4 regions of the Marinobacter sp. LM1 genome follow, and region 4 is predicted to be linked to each of the others. Evidence: predicted binding sites of a transcription regulator. Region 4 holds the regulator's gene; each other region holds the start of a gene.
What was found. Region 4 encodes sigma-54, which starts transcription at its own class of promoters, with help from an activator protein. Its sites were predicted from a motif close to ANTGGCATNNANNTTGCTNT; they were not measured.

Region 1 (3,893 bases), 480 kb from region 4:
TGTCGCTGGTGTCGTTAATGGCTTCCGCCACATCTTCCAGAGACGATACATTTTCCAGATTCAGCGGGATCGGTGCAGATCCGTCTATCCGGATTTCAAGCCGGAAATTGGTGGCGCCGCTCACATCGCTATCGGTCAAACCGGTCAGGGAAGCTGCTGTTCTGGCCGTGGCCGTTACTCCCGGCGCAGCATTAATGGCAATGGCGGCATCACTGGCAGAAGCCGTGGCATCAATCTGCGGTACCGTGTAATCACTGGTGCCGTCGGAGTAGCCGAAGGTAAAGCCGGAACCTTGAAGATCTGCAAGCGCGATCGGATCAAAATCCCGGATGCGACGCTCAAGCACAGTCTCTCGGGAATCCAGATTCAGATCGGTCTGGAGATTCGTTGTGCGACGGGGCGCCAGATTGTCGGTTTCAATCTGAAGGTCACCACGGATGCCAGACAGGTTGCCATCATCATCAGCGGTATAACCCTGCACCCTCATATTCTGGTTATTAACAACATAGCCTTCTTTATCAATCCCGAACTGGCCAGCCCGGGAGTAACGGATTTCACCGCCATTATTCAGAATAAAGAAGCCATCACCACTGATAGCCATATCCAGGCCGTTATCGGTGAAGCTGATATTGCCCTGACCGAATGACTGCTTTACGTCCTGCACCCGCACGCCGTCGCCAATCGGATTGGTACCGGCACTCAGGAAACCACTGGCGTACAAATCACCGAACTGTACCTTGCTACTTTTGAAGCCGACGGTACTGGCGTTGGCGATGTTGTTACCGGTGACATCCAGATCCACCGAAGCGGCGCGCAGACCACTCAAACCTGTGTTAAATGCCATGACTTATACCTCCTGGTCTGACACCGGATCAGTTGATTTGTTTGACTTCAGACAGCGGAATGGAGCCCATTCCGGCAAGATTCAGAGTAATGGAACCACCCTGCCCCAACGACACACTGTCGACATTGGCGCTCACCATGGTCGCCAACTGCTCCGATCCGGAGGGATAGGAGCCCTGCGCCACAATCGAGTAGGGGCCGGGCGGCAAAGGATTGCCGTTGCCGTCTTGCCCATCCCACTGGAACGAAACCACACCAGCCTGGCTGCTGCCCATATCAATCTGGCGAACTAACTCACCGTTTTGATTCATGACCGACAGTCGCAGCCCACCCGTGGAAGCCGGCACCTGAATGGTGCCAGTTATCTCGCCTTCGCTACCCAGAATGCCCACACTGGAGGGTGCCAGCACGGTTTTGCCCACCATCGCCGAGGCCTGCAAGGCCTGGCTGGACCGGAACTGACCAACCACATCGTCGACACTGCCCGACAGATTCTGCATTTCTTCCAGTGAACTGAACTGGGCCAACTGGGCGATAAAATCGCCGTTGTCCTGCGGCTCCAGTGGGTTCTGATTCTTGAGCTGCGCCAGCATCAGCTCCATAAACGCGTCTTTACCCAGCTCGTTGCCACCAGGGGTCTTGCCCTCCTGGTTCAGTTGGTACTGGCTCAGCACGTCTGAGGCGGCTGCGGAATTCACTGCACTCATGGCTTAATCCTCACTTGTTACTGCTGACCCAGTGTCAGAATTCGCTGCATCATGGATTTGGCGGTGTTCATGACATCCACATTCATCTGAAAACTGCGGGACGACGACATCATGTCCGCCATTTCCTCAACCACGTTCACGTTGGGGTAATAAACGTACCCTTCCTCGTTCGCGGCAGGGTGATTCGGCTCATAGCGCATCTGCAGTTCTGCATCGCTCTCGACAATCCCCTCAACGCGAACACCTGCCCCGGCCCCCTCTTCGGAACCCATACCAAATCCCTGCTGATCAGGGTTCAGCATGGCCTGCTGAATAGCGGCAAACACCGGTTTGCGGGCACGGTACGTTGTATCCGTGCTCGAACTGGCGGTTTCTGCGTTGGCAATGTTAGACGCGGTGGTGTTGAGCCGCAGTGACTGTGCGGTCATGCCGGAACCGGCGATGTCGAAAATGTTACCCAGTGACATGACAATCTCCTTCAATCTCGTACGGACTGCGGCTTATTCGCCCTTCAGCGCCTTGGTCAGGCCGGAAAACCGACTACTCAGGAACTGGAAGCTGGCCTGGTAATCCATGGCGTTGCGCATGAAACGGGTCTGCTCGGCCTGCGCATCCACGGTATTGCCATCAATTGATGGCTGGTGCGGGGTACGGTACAGCAGCTCGCCGTCAGCGCCAGGGCTGGAGGTGTCCATATGACCACTGTGGGTCGTGGTCATACCAAAGCCCGTCATGGAATCCTGCGCCTTCTGCATCATCGCCTGGAAATCCACGTCGCGGGCTTTGTAGCCCGGGGTGTCGGCATTTGCCAGGTTGTTCGCCAGCACTTCGGCCCGCTTGACCCGCGCCTGCAGCGCGTGCTCATGAATACCAAGCGCTTTGTCGAATGTAATAGCCATTACTGCCTCCAGATCTTTGCACCGACCAGGCTGAACCTGTGAACTTGCCGGTTTTGCGTTCTGAAGTGATTAAAGCAAGCAGAGTGCCAGAATTGAAAAAGCCCGCTGTAATGCGGGCTTCGAAGAGGGCTGTCTAATAAATGAGCGGCAAATTCCGGTTAAACGCAACGAGGGCGGCAACGAGTTTCCCCAGGCGGACTTACCGCTGATCGAGGCTCAGACTTGCCAGGGGGAAGTGCGCCCTGGCGCGGCCCACCTTGAGACATACTCTTTGGTATCGGGCCGGGGCACCGATGGTTTCTCACTGGCAACGGTACCGGTATAGAGGAAACCGATAATGGACTCGCCCGGCAGCAGCCCAAGACCGTCATGCAGCGACGGATGATAAGCCACAGGCCCGGTTCGCCACATGGCGCCGTAGCCGGCATCATTCAGCGCCAGGGAGATAAAACTCATACCGGCCGCTGCCGACATTACCTGCTCCACCTCCGGCACCTTCGGATGATGACGGGGCGACGCAATACCGACAATAATCATGGGTGCACGAGCCGGAGCATTCCGGGCCTTCTCACGCTCCTTATCAGAAGCGTCCGGCGGGCAGCATTCAGCAAACAGGTCGCCCAGAGCTGCCAGGCCTTCCCCCTCTACCACGAGATAACGCCAGGGCCTCAACAACGCATGATCCGGGGCCCGGGCCGCGCACCGGAAGGCCTGATCAACCACAGACACCGGTGGTGCCGGTGCCTGCAAACGGGGCTCCGAAGCACGATCCAGAATAAAACGGGTTATCGAACTCATACAGTCTCGCTGTTGATTGGTTGCATGATTTTCGGTTGGGCCGGAAGCGGCCCCGATGAATTGTGAGTTCTACGTAATGCTGTTAATCTTTAGTCGTAGTTCAAACCAACAATTATAAAGAATCGGCAGCATACAATGAGCGACATACTTATCGGAAGGATCCGGTTCTGAAAATGATGAGCGCACCCGCTGAATTACGCAGCGTAACCGGCAATACCGGCAAGCTGGGGCAAGGCGACATCTACGACCACACGGTGGCGATTCCACCGATGCCCGATTACAACGGTCGGATACTGGCCTACACCGCCACCGCCGCCATTATTGTCACGGGTGTCCTTCAGGATGTGTTTCCCCAATTGCTTCTCTGGATGGTGGCTGGCGCTCTGATCTGGCCTCATCTCGCGCACGTGCTTACACGGCGAACCTTCCTGCGACGTTCAGCCCGGATTCGGCAAAAAATGCTGTTCCTCGACTGCATCATCGGGGGCAGCTTTATTGGTTTGATCGGATTAATCGCCATTCCGTCGGTATCGGTTGTCCTGATGCTGATGTTCAGCTGTCTGATCGTGGGCGGCGTCAGGCAATGGTTGTTCGGCACAGCGCTCCTGTCTGCCGCCATGGCCGCCACAGTGGCGGCAACCGGCAC
Region 2 (3,893 bases), 930 kb from region 4:
CACTGGAGGGGTGGCGCCCCAACGTTCTCAATCCAGACAGAGTGTATGCGCAGACCCTGTTTGACCGTTTGCAGGCCCGCGCAGGGCAAGGTTTGGGCACAACCTACTATCTCGGCGCGTTTACCTATGACTATCAGAGGCATCGTGCGGAACTCATCCAGTACAGTAACCGCCTTTATGACCGTGATTTCTGGATTCCGGAAGGCTTCTTTGATGTTGAAAACAGCCTGAATATCCCGGTGCAGGGAGTCACCCTGAAACATCGTGTTTCCGGACAACGTGTGCATCTGGGATATAGCTACTTTGTTCAGGGGCAGTGGGAAACCGATCAGTGGCGCGCGAAGCTTGCTCAGGTGGGCGGGTTCTTCAGTGGCCGTGATGATGCCTCTTTACTCATCTCCGCAGTGGCGTGTGATGGCTGTGAGGTGACTGCAACGCTCGCTGAGTTTATCGAGTCTACTTTTCCGGTGATTCTTGAGCAGATTGATCAAGAGGTGGTGCGATCAGATCGTTGAGTTGGCTCTCTAATCGGGACAGAAACTGTTCGTGATTGGTTGAATACCATTCGATTGCCAGCCTGGACATGTGGGCCAGCGTGGCCGGTGGCTGGTCTATCGCAGCTTGAATGCTCCGCTCCAGAGCGTGTTCTGAGACAAGGTAACGGGTGCCCAGGCGAAACGTCAGGTTTCTTTCCACGTGTGCCAGAAAGCCTCTGTCCTTCCCAACCAGCTCGTTCATGGGCGGTGCATCAGTTGTTATTGTAATACAGCCGTAAGCCATGGCCTCTGCCAGTACCTGGCCATAACCCTCCACTTCTGAAGGTAGTACCGCGAAACCGGCCTGGGCCCAGAGTGTGTTCAGTTCATTGTTCGTGAGGTTCTTCTCTACCCTGATATTGGCGGCGGGGGTGGTGTCCAGATGCTGGGAGACAACGACCAGTTCTGGCCATTCTGGATGCCTCTGCCAACATGCCATAACACGTTGCGTGCCCTTGAACCGACTGTTGCCAGCTACATGCAAAGCCAAACCGTAGTTTTTCCTTTCTGAATCGTTTTGAGCGCTAACTTCACCGCCGGTAAAACCCAGGTAGTGGGTGTCTGCATGTAAGGCGGAAAAAATCGATACCGCGTGGTGTGTTTTGCAGAGTATACGGTTGGTAAAGCTGAGGTAGGGACCTCTCGATTCAATGAACCATTCCTGGTTAGGGATGAGCCAGTGGTGTCGGCCAGCAGCCAATTGAGATATCCAGACATTCTCGAGGTGAATGACGAGATCCGCCTGTTGAACCGGACGTAGCAGCCTGAGTAAGCCGATCTGACTGCGATAGAAGAGTTTGCTGAGAAATCCGGGGCAAAATCGTTTTAATGCCTTGAATCGATAAGCTGAAAGGCGGGAACGCCATACGGGAGTAGGGGGCAGTTGAACCTGCCTGGTCTGGTGCCCAAGCCGCTGCAGGGCTGCTTCCAGTATCCTGGCATCTTTTTGCAGCCCTCTGCCGCTATTGGCATAAACAATCAGTACATCCATGAACCTGACCTGAAATGAAAAAGCCCTGCAAGTGCAGGGCTTTTAAAGCGTAGCATAGAACTCGATGTCAGGCTTTTTTACGGCCTTTCATCCGGACTGCAATGCCAGCGAGACCAAGGCCAAGCAGAGCCAGCGTGCCAGGCTCGGGAACCTTGGTGGCACGAACTGCGATCACCATATCGTCATGGTTGTCATCGCCAACATAGCCATCGTCCAGGCTGATTACGAAGTAATCTTCTTCAACATAGAAGAGGTTGAAGTTGGTGCTGGAGTTCGGTTTGGCGATGTTGTTGAACTGACTGCCGTTGGCGCCATCGTTGTTGATGGTAACTCCGCTGCCATTGATGAACTTGAAGTTCAGCAGGGCGTCAAGACCACCGTAGAATACGGCGCTGAACTGGTCATCAGGATTGCTGTTGGTATCGAATACCAGCGTGTTACCCCAGTAAAACTGGTTGTTGTCGTTCGCTTCTTTACCCAGGTAGGTGAAGGTCAGCTTGAACGGATCGGAGCTGGTGGATTTCAGGTTGTGGCCGAACAATACGGTATCACCCACGTTGTACAGAGGTGCATCCGCTGTCCAGGTACCACCTACGCGAGTGGCGTAATCGTTGTCTCCCGGAACACTTTGCTCAGCTACAGCGCCAGGTGCGTTTGCATTGGCAACAGAATCGATATAGGCAGCCTGAGCTACTCCCGCAAAACCGACGGCTGCAGCCATTGCCAAGCCTTGAGTCAATTTTTTCATTTGAGTCACTCCTCCAGTGAGTGGTCTTTGCGTTACGTCATCCTCTAATAAGCAGGCTTTGTGCCAGATTTTAAGTCATTGAATATTAATGAAATTTTCTGGCCGCTGCTGTTTGGTTGTAAAATAACTCGACAACCAGAATGCTCACTTAGTTAACCTGATGCTCTACCGGATCAGACGGTTCACTACTCAATCCATTGATATCGATTACCTGAATCGTAAAGTACCAGGTGCCGGGCGCCAGGCCGGTAACCGTGGTTGAGGTTGTGCCTGCCGGCACCTCCAGGGTTTGAGTCAGGTTTGCAGCATCCTGTCCGTAGTTGATCCGGTAACGGTCAATTTCGCTCAGCGAAATGCTGCTGCCGTCTACCCTGGTGCCCGGAGGCGTCCACGACAGTGTCACACTGCCGCTGGCATCGCCGGTACCACCGGGCTGGCTGGTGACCGGTGATTCTGGCTCCGATACGGTTTCGAGCGTGTACGGGTGCAGGCCCGATTGATAAGCCTCAAGAACCGTCACGCCGCTATCGTTAAGCACCCGGCTGGCTGATGGTTGCATCAGGGGGAGTCCGTAGCGAAGTTTGTAAAGATCGTCGATGCCGTCGTTCAAGGTGCTTTCGGCGAACTCGCTGTCCAATGTCAGATGCTGGACGGTGTTGGTCGTGGATATGGCATCTCCAGTGGCGGCGTCGGTAATCGCCAGTTGTGCGGTGGCACCCCAGCCGAACTCAAAGTACTCCATGGTGATGGCAACGGGGGTCCCTGCTTCGAGACTCGCGGTGGCGTTGTAGCTGGTGGGGGATTGGTTCTTCCACTGATCAATGACGGTAGACCCGTTGAGGAAAAGCCGAACACCATCATCCGTGGTGGTGGTGAAGGTGTAGTCCCGGGTTCCTTCATTGTGGGGGGGTGTGAACCATCCCTGCCAACGCACGCTGAACCGGTCCTTTGGAAGCTCCGCTGCCGGGCTTCCACTATTCCAGTTGAAGTCGACGGTCGCATCCCGCTGACTGTAAACGAAGCTGTCAAACTCGGTGCCTGTGAAGTACTGGCCGACGAATCCGGTTGCATACACTTCCTGGGGGGCAGGGAAGTCGCTGGCATCGGTGGGATTGGTGCCGGCCTGGTACTCTTGCAGGATGGTGTAGCCATCACCGTCAAGATCTACATTGGCATCGCCCGGGTTGGTGGGGTCCGTGCCATAGGCGTATTCGTACCCATCCGGAATCCCGTCGTTATCAGTATCTTCGGTGCCGGGATTGGTCCTGGCCCAGAACTCATCCATGGCGGTAAGCAGATCATTGTCGGTATCGGATTTTGAATCGGCGGCATTGGATGGATCCAGCCCGTACACAATCTCCCAGTTGTCGTACAGATCATCACTGTCCGCATCAAGTGGGGGGTACTGGCTGTTGAATGAGAGGCCCTGTTCAGCGTCAAAGTAGCCGATTCGGTAGCCCAGATGGTAGGCATCTTCGGATGTCATCTCGGGGGCCGAGTCAGGGGCTTTCTGGGCGTAGCTGTATAGCGCGCTGCCGCTGATCACTTGCTGAGAGATGCCGGGGCCGGACCAGGCAACGGTAAAGTGGTCGTCCCATCCACCTTCCTTGTGTCTGAA
Region 3 (3,893 bases), 570 kb from region 4:
CAGAAAGTTTTCCACGGTTTTGGGCGCAACATCGGGCCGAAGCTGAAGCACAAAAGGGCCCTCCGTCGTGACAAAACGGACCTCAGGAAGTGCCGGTTCCTCGTTCTGGGCCATGGCTGGTGAGGTGGTCAGCAGAGTGGCAACGAAGGCAAACAGGACAGACATCACAATCGGGACGAGTTTTACGGGATTTGTCATTTCAAGGCAGCTCTCTGTTACAGGTGGTGACCAGAATACTGAGATAATCCGGTTATTACGTAGTTTGTGCAGATCTTAACAGATCATTACGTCATTAAGGGCAAATCAGAACAGCACGCTCAGAGGTTGTGGGCTACGCTTCACTTGACTGTTGAATACCGGGCCGGGTTGTACGGTGATCACTGATACTGCAGGAGGAATCTGGTGAGAATCCGTCAGGGTTTTGAAGAGAAATCCCGGCTTGGCCGGTTGCTGATCAATCGTGGCTACCTGTCTGAAGGTCAGCTGGAAGAAGGGCTTCGTGCGCAGAGGGAAACCGGGCAGCGCCTTGGTGAGGTGTTAATTGCTGCCGGCTGGATCTCAGAGAGGGAACTCCACCGCGTACTCAAGCATCAGTCGCGTTACCGCAATGCAGCAGCGCTGGTTACCATGGTCACCTTGCCATTTCAGCCCCTGGTGTCACTGGCGTCCAGCAACACCAATGCAGCGCAGATAGGCGCCGGAGCGGGCGAACTCTACGAGCGGAGCGGACTCACACCCCTCTCGGAAGAGGAAATGTCAGGGGTGTCTGCACAAAGCGGTATTGGCCTGATGGAGCGCCTGGAGGCCGTGTCTTCCATGCCCGCCAGCGCCCGGGACGATCTCTCAGGAGAATCTCCCGATGTCGACGTGGTGGAAGGGATCAGGCTGGCGGCAAATGTATTCGTGCCGGTGCTCAGTTTTCTGGATTCAGACCTTACAATTACGGGTGTGCATTACCGAGACTCAGAGCCTCGCTACTCGCTACAGGAAGACGGAGGCCTGAGGCTGGCATTTCCCGAGCGTATCGAGGAAATCCGGATGGATAATATTCGCGTGATGGGCGGCCAGACTCCACCCATGGGCAATGTCAGCATTCGCGATATCCGCTTTCACCCGGATTCCCAGATGACCATCTATACGCGTTGAAAACCTTGCCCTGAAACGAAAAATGCCCGGAAGATCTCCGGGCATTTCGTTGTCTGTGAGCGATGGGTGTATCAGGCGCTGGCCAGAATATTGGTGCTTGAGACGTTGGTCTGCTGGCCTTTGGCACCATAGAGCTTCTGCTGGGCGGAAGCACCTCGGAAGATGTCGGTAAGGCGTGACAGGCGCTTTTGCAGGTGGCCAAGAATTCGGCCGTTGTTCTGATTCACGGCCTGGCATTCGCGCAAACGGGTGTCGGCTTCTTTCCAGAGTTGGTGCAGCTCATCCATACCAGCGGAGCGAATGAAGCGTGATGGCTCTCCGGCATTGGGCTTGTAGCCCATATTCACCAGCAGGTGAATCTTCTTTTTGGCGCGTTCGCGTATGCCCTCAAGAATCTGGTTTTTCCGGCTGGTCATTTCCTGGAGGGGTTGGATATCCGCAGAGGAGAGCACGGATTTTTCCTGGTGGAGTACTTCCGCCAGCAACTCAAGCTGGCGGATATCTTCCTGAAGAATCGCTTTCAACTGTTCATGTGCAGTCATGCTTTACTCACCCGAAAATGCTTTTATCCATCTCAAGCATTTTCTGGGCCAGTTTCTGGGCATCTACCTTGTAGGTGCCGTTCTCAAGAGCAGAACGAATCTGTTCGATGCGATCATCGTCCATTTCGGGGTAGTCCCCCAGCTTCTGCTCAAGTTGCTTCAGGTTTTTCGCCTGATTGCTCAGGTTCACGTTTTCGCCACGGGCAGCGGGGCTCTGGGCCTTGGCTTGCTCGCCTGTGGGCGCCTGTGACGTTTGATTGCCTGAGGCTTTGTCGGCCGTCGTGCGCGTGGTGTTGACCTGGCCGGGGCCAATTCCATTTAAGTCAACTGACATATCAATACCTGCTTGCCTGGGGCCACAAGAAAGTGGCGTATTCGGGTTTATATCTGCTTAACGGCAAATCCGCGCCATACTTTAGTTACAAAACGGAAAACATTTGCCGCTCTTGCTGTTTGCCGCCTTACATCGGAATTTCGACCCGCCCTGGGCCAACGGCACGAGCTTTGACTGTCCGGGACGAGCGGAGATTTTCCACCAGTACCTGTTCTCCAACGCCCGCGCTCGCCAGTGCCTTACCGCGAGATGATACCGAAAATGAGCCTGAGCGCGCGGTGATAATAACATGGTCACCCCGCTCAATCGCGTTGGGAGCTTCAAGGAGATCCGGGGTCATTACCGTGCCGGCGTTCACCGGGCGGCGCATCATCATGCCTGAAACGGACTCTTTGCGGGTGAGTACGCCGCGACGACTGGCATTGATCTGCACCGAATTTAGGGTGACCAGGTCCGGCGTCAGGCGTTCGCCGCGCGCCAGAGGACGGGCTGCTATCAGGGCAGGGCCGTGAACCTCGACGCTGGTGGTAACGTACATTCTCCAGGGGCGCTCACCACTGCAGGAAACCAGGACCGACGGGCTGGTGGTCTGTAGCGGATCGCCCGCAAACTCGGCGTTCAGCCCCTGGTTGCAGGCAGCAAGGGCGATGCGGCTGTCGATAGCGCCAACTTCGTAGCGGCTCGTGTAGCCCTCGGCAGCAAGGGTTCTGGACCACTCTGCCAGGAACGTCTGGGCAGCGTCACGGATGGCTTCAGCACTGGTTCTCTCTGAAGACAGAGTGATTGGGCTCAGTGATAGACACAATGCAGCCAAAAAGATGATTCGCATACGCACCGGTTTGTCCTATGCTGTGTTTACCTGTGTGTATTGTCGAAATCCGCTAAGGATTCGGGTTTTCGGGCCGTTAACCGTTAACAGGTTGCAGGCGTCAAAGATTTGTCTTGGACAGGCCTGAAAACACCTTACAAAGGTCAAAGCAATATTGATGCCGGTAAAGGCGCGCCAGGAGTAAAGCATCATGACAGGGGTACTCGACAGCGTTAATCAGCGAACGCAACTGGTCGGTAAGAACAGGCTGGAATTATTACTTTTTCGGCTCCGGGGGCAGCAGCTATACGGTATCAACGTCTTCAAGATTAAAGAGGTGCTGCAATGTCCCAAGTTATCCTCGATTCCCAACAGTAAAACGGTGGTGAGAGGCGTTTCTCATGTTCGGGGGGAGACCATTCCCATTATTGATCTGAGCATGGCGATAGGGCTCGCGGGCATACCGCAGGAGCAGTTAGCTACAAGCTTTGTGATCATTACGGAATACAATCGTAAAACGCAGGGTTTTCTCGTGGCTGGTGTCGAGAGAATCATGAATATGAATTGGGAGGATATTCTTCCGCCACCCAAGGGTGCGGGAAAGGATGTTTACCTGACTGCGGTGACGAAGATTGATGATAAGCTGGTAGAAATCATAGATGTAGAAAAGATTCTTGCAGAAGTTTCTCCGCTCAGGGAAGATGTTACGGAGGAGTTGGTTGCCAGGAGTGCCGAACGTGTGCCGGGCCACCTGCCTGTGCTGGTGGTGGATGACTCTTCGGTGGCTCGTCGGCAGATCGAGCGTTGCCTGACCGCTATAGGAATGGAAGTGGTTACCAAAAACGATGGCAAGCAAGCACTGCAGTATCTCAAAGAGATAACTCAGGATGGATCGCGCGCAAATGATCATCTGTCTCTGATTATCTCTGACGTTGAGATGCCGGAAATGGACGGCTACACCCTGGTTACCAGAATCAAAGAAGATCCGGCTCTGAAAGATATGTATGTAATGCTGCACACCTCGCTGAGCGGTGTCTTCAACCGGGCGATGGTGCAGAAGGTG
Region 4 (3,893 bases):
GGCCCTTGCCGCCACCGTAACAGCAACCGTTTTTCTGCTGTGGCAAAGTGACGAACCTGTCAGTTCGCGGAATGCCGCCAGCGAGCTACGGGGGCCCGCAGAGCCCGACGGCTTTGTGATCGGCGGACAATACCGCGCCTGGGATGAGCAAGGGAACCTCCAGATTGATCTCAAAAGCCCCAGAATTGAGCAGTTTGAAGCAACCGGCACGGCTCATCTGGATACGCCGAGAGCCCGGCTTTTCAGTGAGGGCAGCCCCGACCCTTGGCTCGTCGAGTCCAATGAAGGTAGCCTTCAGCAGAACAATGAAAAGCTGGAACTTACGGGGAACGTCCGATTGACCCGACAGGCCGAAGGCCGCGAAGCCGTTCTGGAGACCGAGGCACTGACCCTGGACAACAGCAACGGCACCGTCTACACCGACCAGCCGGTGACCATCACCGAGCCTTTTGGCGTCACCCGCTCCACCGGTATGAAAGCCTGGATCAACGAACGCATTCTCGAACTCAACTCCCGGGTAGAGGGACAATATGAAACCGTCAGGTAAACGATCTTTCTGCCGGCCAGCGATTCTGGCCATGGCATTGCTGGCCGGCCCGGCATCGGCATTCAACCTGGATTCCGATATCCCCATAAAGGTCAGTGCAGATTCGGCCCGTCTGGATGAAAGCGCCGGAACGGCCGTTTACACCGGCGCTGTCGAACTGATTCAGGGCGAAACCCGGCTGGACGCGGATCGGGTGGTACTTTACCGCAACCAACAGGGTGTCAGCCGGATTGAAGCCGCCGGCAACCCCGCCCATTACCGGCAACCCGGCCAGGAAGGCGAAGGCACGACCGATGCCAAGGCCCTGAACATCACCTGGTCTGGCGATGAAAACCTGGTTATTTTTGAACGCCAGGCCGTTATTGAACAAGACGGCAACGTATTCCGGGGCGACGTCATCCACTACGACACCGTTCGCCGCGTTGTTACTGCGGAAGGCGGCACGCCATCCGACGGCGGCTCCGGCCGGGTGGAAATGGTGATTCAGCCTCGTAATTCAGCTCAATCCAGTGACGGGAAAGGTTCGGATGGCAGTTCTCAGGGCCAGTAATCTGGCAAAAAGCTACAAGCAGAAAAAAGTGGTGCTGGACGTTTCTCTGGAAATTCGCTCCGGCGAGATTGTCGGCCTGCTCGGCCCCAACGGCGCCGGCAAGACCACCTGCTTCTACATGATCGTGGGCCTGGTGCCTGCGGATCACGGCCGGATCACCATCGACACCCAGGACATCACCCCGCTGCCAATGCATGGGCGCGCCCGCAAGGGCATCGGTTACCTGCCCCAGGAGGCCTCCGTGTTTCGCAAACTGACCGTGCGGGACAACATCATGGCCATCCTCGAAACCCGCAAAGGCATGAGTCGGGCGGAACGGGAAGCCAAGCTGGAAGAGTTGCTGGAAGAGTTTCATATTACTCACATCCGAGACAGCGTGGGTATGGCGCTATCCGGAGGCGAACGCCGCAGGGTTGAAATCGCCCGGGCGCTGGCCATGGAGCCTGCCTTTATTCTGCTGGACGAGCCCTTCGCGGGCGTAGACCCCATCTCAGTGAGTGACATCAAGCACATCATCCGGCACCTTCGGGACAAGGGCATCGGGGTCTTGATCACCGACCACAACGTTCGGGAAACCCTCGACATCTGCGAGAATGCCTACATCGTTTCCGGAGGCCACATCATTGCCTCCGGCAATGCCGAAGCCATTCTGGCAAACCAGCAGGTGAAAGAAGTATATCTGGGCGACGAGTTCCGGCTCTGACCTGATAAAACAGGGTTTATCCGAGGCCTGATTGTTTTGATGATCTGTAGCAAGTAAACTCGGCAAAAAACTTGCTTATACTGTCTACAGACAATGGCAAGTAACCAGCGTACAACATTTTTTTCGGCCTGTGCGCCGGCAAAGCAACAACCGGGATGCCCACGAGTTATGGATCTTGAGCCATGGTTATGAAAGCCTCATTACAGCTTAAGCTGGGCCAGAGTCTGACCATGACGCCCCAGCTGCAGCAGGCTATACGCCTGCTGCAGCTTTCTACCCTCGATCTCCAGCAGGAAATCCAGCAGGCGCTGGAATCAAACCCCATGCTGGAAACCTCCGAGGACGATGAGCACGCTGAAGGCGACGAACGCGAAGAGCACGAGCACAGCGAAGCTTCCGGCTCTGAGACCACCCAGGACGACAGCCACCAGGACGCGAGCCCGGACTGGGACGAAACCGAGAACGGCCCGGACTGGTCGTCCGAGAACGATATTCCGGACAACATTCCCGATGATCTGCCAGTGGATACCGCCTGGGACGACATCTACCAGTCTGCCCCGGCTCCGGCCAGCAAAGGCGAAGACGAGCACGAATCGGATTTCGAAACCCGGAACTCGCCTACCGAAACCCTGCAGGATCACCTCGAGTGGCAGCTGAACCTGACGCCTCTGAGCGAGCGGGATCAGGCCATTGCCCACGCACTGCTGGATGCTGTGGATGAACGCGGCTACCTGACGTCTGACATTGAGGACATTCACGCAGGCCTGCTGGACGAAACCGAAGAAGACCCGTTGGAACTGGACGAAGTGGAAGCGGTACTCCACCGCCTGCAACACTTCGACCCGCCCGGCGTGTTCGCTCGGGATCTCCAGGAATGCCTGCTGATTCAGCTCAACCAGCTGCCACCGGATACCCCCTGGCTGCGCCAGGCGAGACTGGTGGTTACCCAGTTCCTGCATCTGCTTGGCAACCGGGACTACGCACAGCTGTTGCGCCGCAGCCGGCTCAAGGAAGACCAGCTGAAACAGGTACTGGCCCTGATCACCAGCCTGAACCCTCGCCCTGGCGATGTCGTGGACCGGGCCGAACCGGATTACGTTATCCCGGACGTCATCGTACGCAAACACGAAGGCCGCTGGCGGGTTGAACTCAACCCGGAAATCGCTCCGCGTATCCGGGTGAATGCCAGCTACGCGTCACTGATCCGCCGGGCTGACAGCAGTGCCGATAACACCTACCTGCGCGACCAGCTGCAAGAAGCGAAATGGTTTATCAAGAGCCTGCAAAGCCGGAATGAAACCCTGCTGAAAGTGGCCACCCGCATCGTTGAACACCAGCAAGGGTTCCTCGATCAGGGCGAAGAAGCCATGAAGCCTCTGATCCTGTCTGACATTGCCCAGGCGGTGGAAATGCACGAGTCCACGATTTCCCGGGTTACCACCCAGAAGTACATGCACACGCCCCGCGGTATTTTTGAGCTGAAGTACTTTTTCTCCAGCCACGTCAGCACCGCCGAGGGCGGCGAATGCTCGTCTACAGCCATCCGGGCGATGATCAAGAAGCTGATTGCCGAGGAAACCCCGAAAAAGCCATTGAGCGATAGCAAAATTGCAGCCATGCTAGGGGAACAGGGAATCAACGTGGCGCGGCGTACCGTGGCCAAATACCGGGAGGCCATGCATATTCCTCCCTCGAACGAACGAAAACGCCTGGTTTAAACTTTCGCCGGTGCAAGATGCACTGGCACGCAAGCCGGCAAGCACGCCGGCAGTATGACAACAGGAGACGCCTATGCAACTCAACATTTCAGGCCATCACGTAGAACTGACTCCCGCTCTGAAGGATTACGTCAACACCAAGTTCGAGAAGCTGGAGCGTCACTTCGACCACATCAGTAACTGCCAGGTCACACTGGAGGTCGAGAAGGTGCGCCAGATGGCGGAAGCCACGCTGCACGTGATTGGTGGTGAGATTCACGCAAAGGCAGAAAATGAGGACATGTACGCCGCAATCGACGCTCTGGTCGACAAGCTGGACCGTCAGATCCTCAAGCACAAGGAAAAGAACGTAGACCGGATGCACGGTAACGGCGG

Region 1: a site for sigma-54 is predicted at 2,521-2,540, ahead of flgB (flagellar basal body rod protein FlgB). Genes of this name have one in related genera too.
Region 2: a site for sigma-54 is predicted at 2,324-2,343, ahead of OZ656_RS09620 (PEP-CTERM sorting domain-containing protein). Genes of this name have one in related genera too.
Region 3: a site for sigma-54 is predicted at 2,997-3,016, ahead of flgA (flagellar basal body P-ring formation chaperone FlgA). Genes of this name have one in related genera too.

Annotation. Positions count from the first base shown of each region.
Region 1 is NZ_CP114373.1:2,499,726-2,503,618, forward strand. It holds gene OZ656_RS11730 (flagellar hook protein FlgE) at 1-844, opposite strand, end outside; gene OZ656_RS11735 (flagellar hook assembly protein FlgD) at 873-1,550, opposite strand; gene flgC (flagellar basal body rod protein FlgC) at 1,568-2,017, opposite strand; gene flgB (flagellar basal body rod protein FlgB) at 2,051-2,449, opposite strand; gene OZ656_RS11750 (nitroreductase) at 2,666-3,247, opposite strand; gene OZ656_RS11755 (adenylate/guanylate cyclase domain-containing protein) at 3,421-3,893, shown strand, end outside.
Region 2 is NZ_CP114373.1:2,052,409-2,056,301, forward strand. It holds gene xrt (exosortase) at 1-515, shown strand, start outside; gene OZ656_RS09615 (glycosyltransferase) at 457-1,527, opposite strand; gene OZ656_RS09620 (PEP-CTERM sorting domain-containing protein) at 1,595-2,275, opposite strand; gene OZ656_RS09625 (PA14 domain-containing protein) at 2,424-3,893, opposite strand, start outside.
Region 3 is NZ_CP114373.1:2,412,139-2,416,031, reverse strand. It holds gene OZ656_RS11370 (peptidylprolyl isomerase) at 1-198, opposite strand, end outside; gene OZ656_RS11365 (hypothetical protein) at 403-1,146, shown strand; gene OZ656_RS11360 (flagella synthesis protein FlgN) at 1,218-1,688, opposite strand; gene flgM (flagellar biosynthesis anti-sigma factor FlgM) at 1,696-2,022, opposite strand; gene flgA (flagellar basal body P-ring formation chaperone FlgA) at 2,150-2,857, opposite strand; gene OZ656_RS11345 (chemotaxis protein CheV) at 3,042-3,893, shown strand, end outside.
Region 4 is NZ_CP114373.1:2,981,764-2,985,656, forward strand. It holds gene lptC (LPS export ABC transporter periplasmic protein LptC) at 1-547, shown strand, start outside; gene lptA (lipopolysaccharide transport periplasmic protein LptA) at 531-1,097, shown strand; gene lptB (LPS export ABC transporter ATP-binding protein) at 1,075-1,800, shown strand; gene OZ656_RS13935 (RNA polymerase factor sigma-54) at 1,989-3,518, shown strand; gene hpf (ribosome hibernation promoting factor) at 3,592-3,893, shown strand, end outside.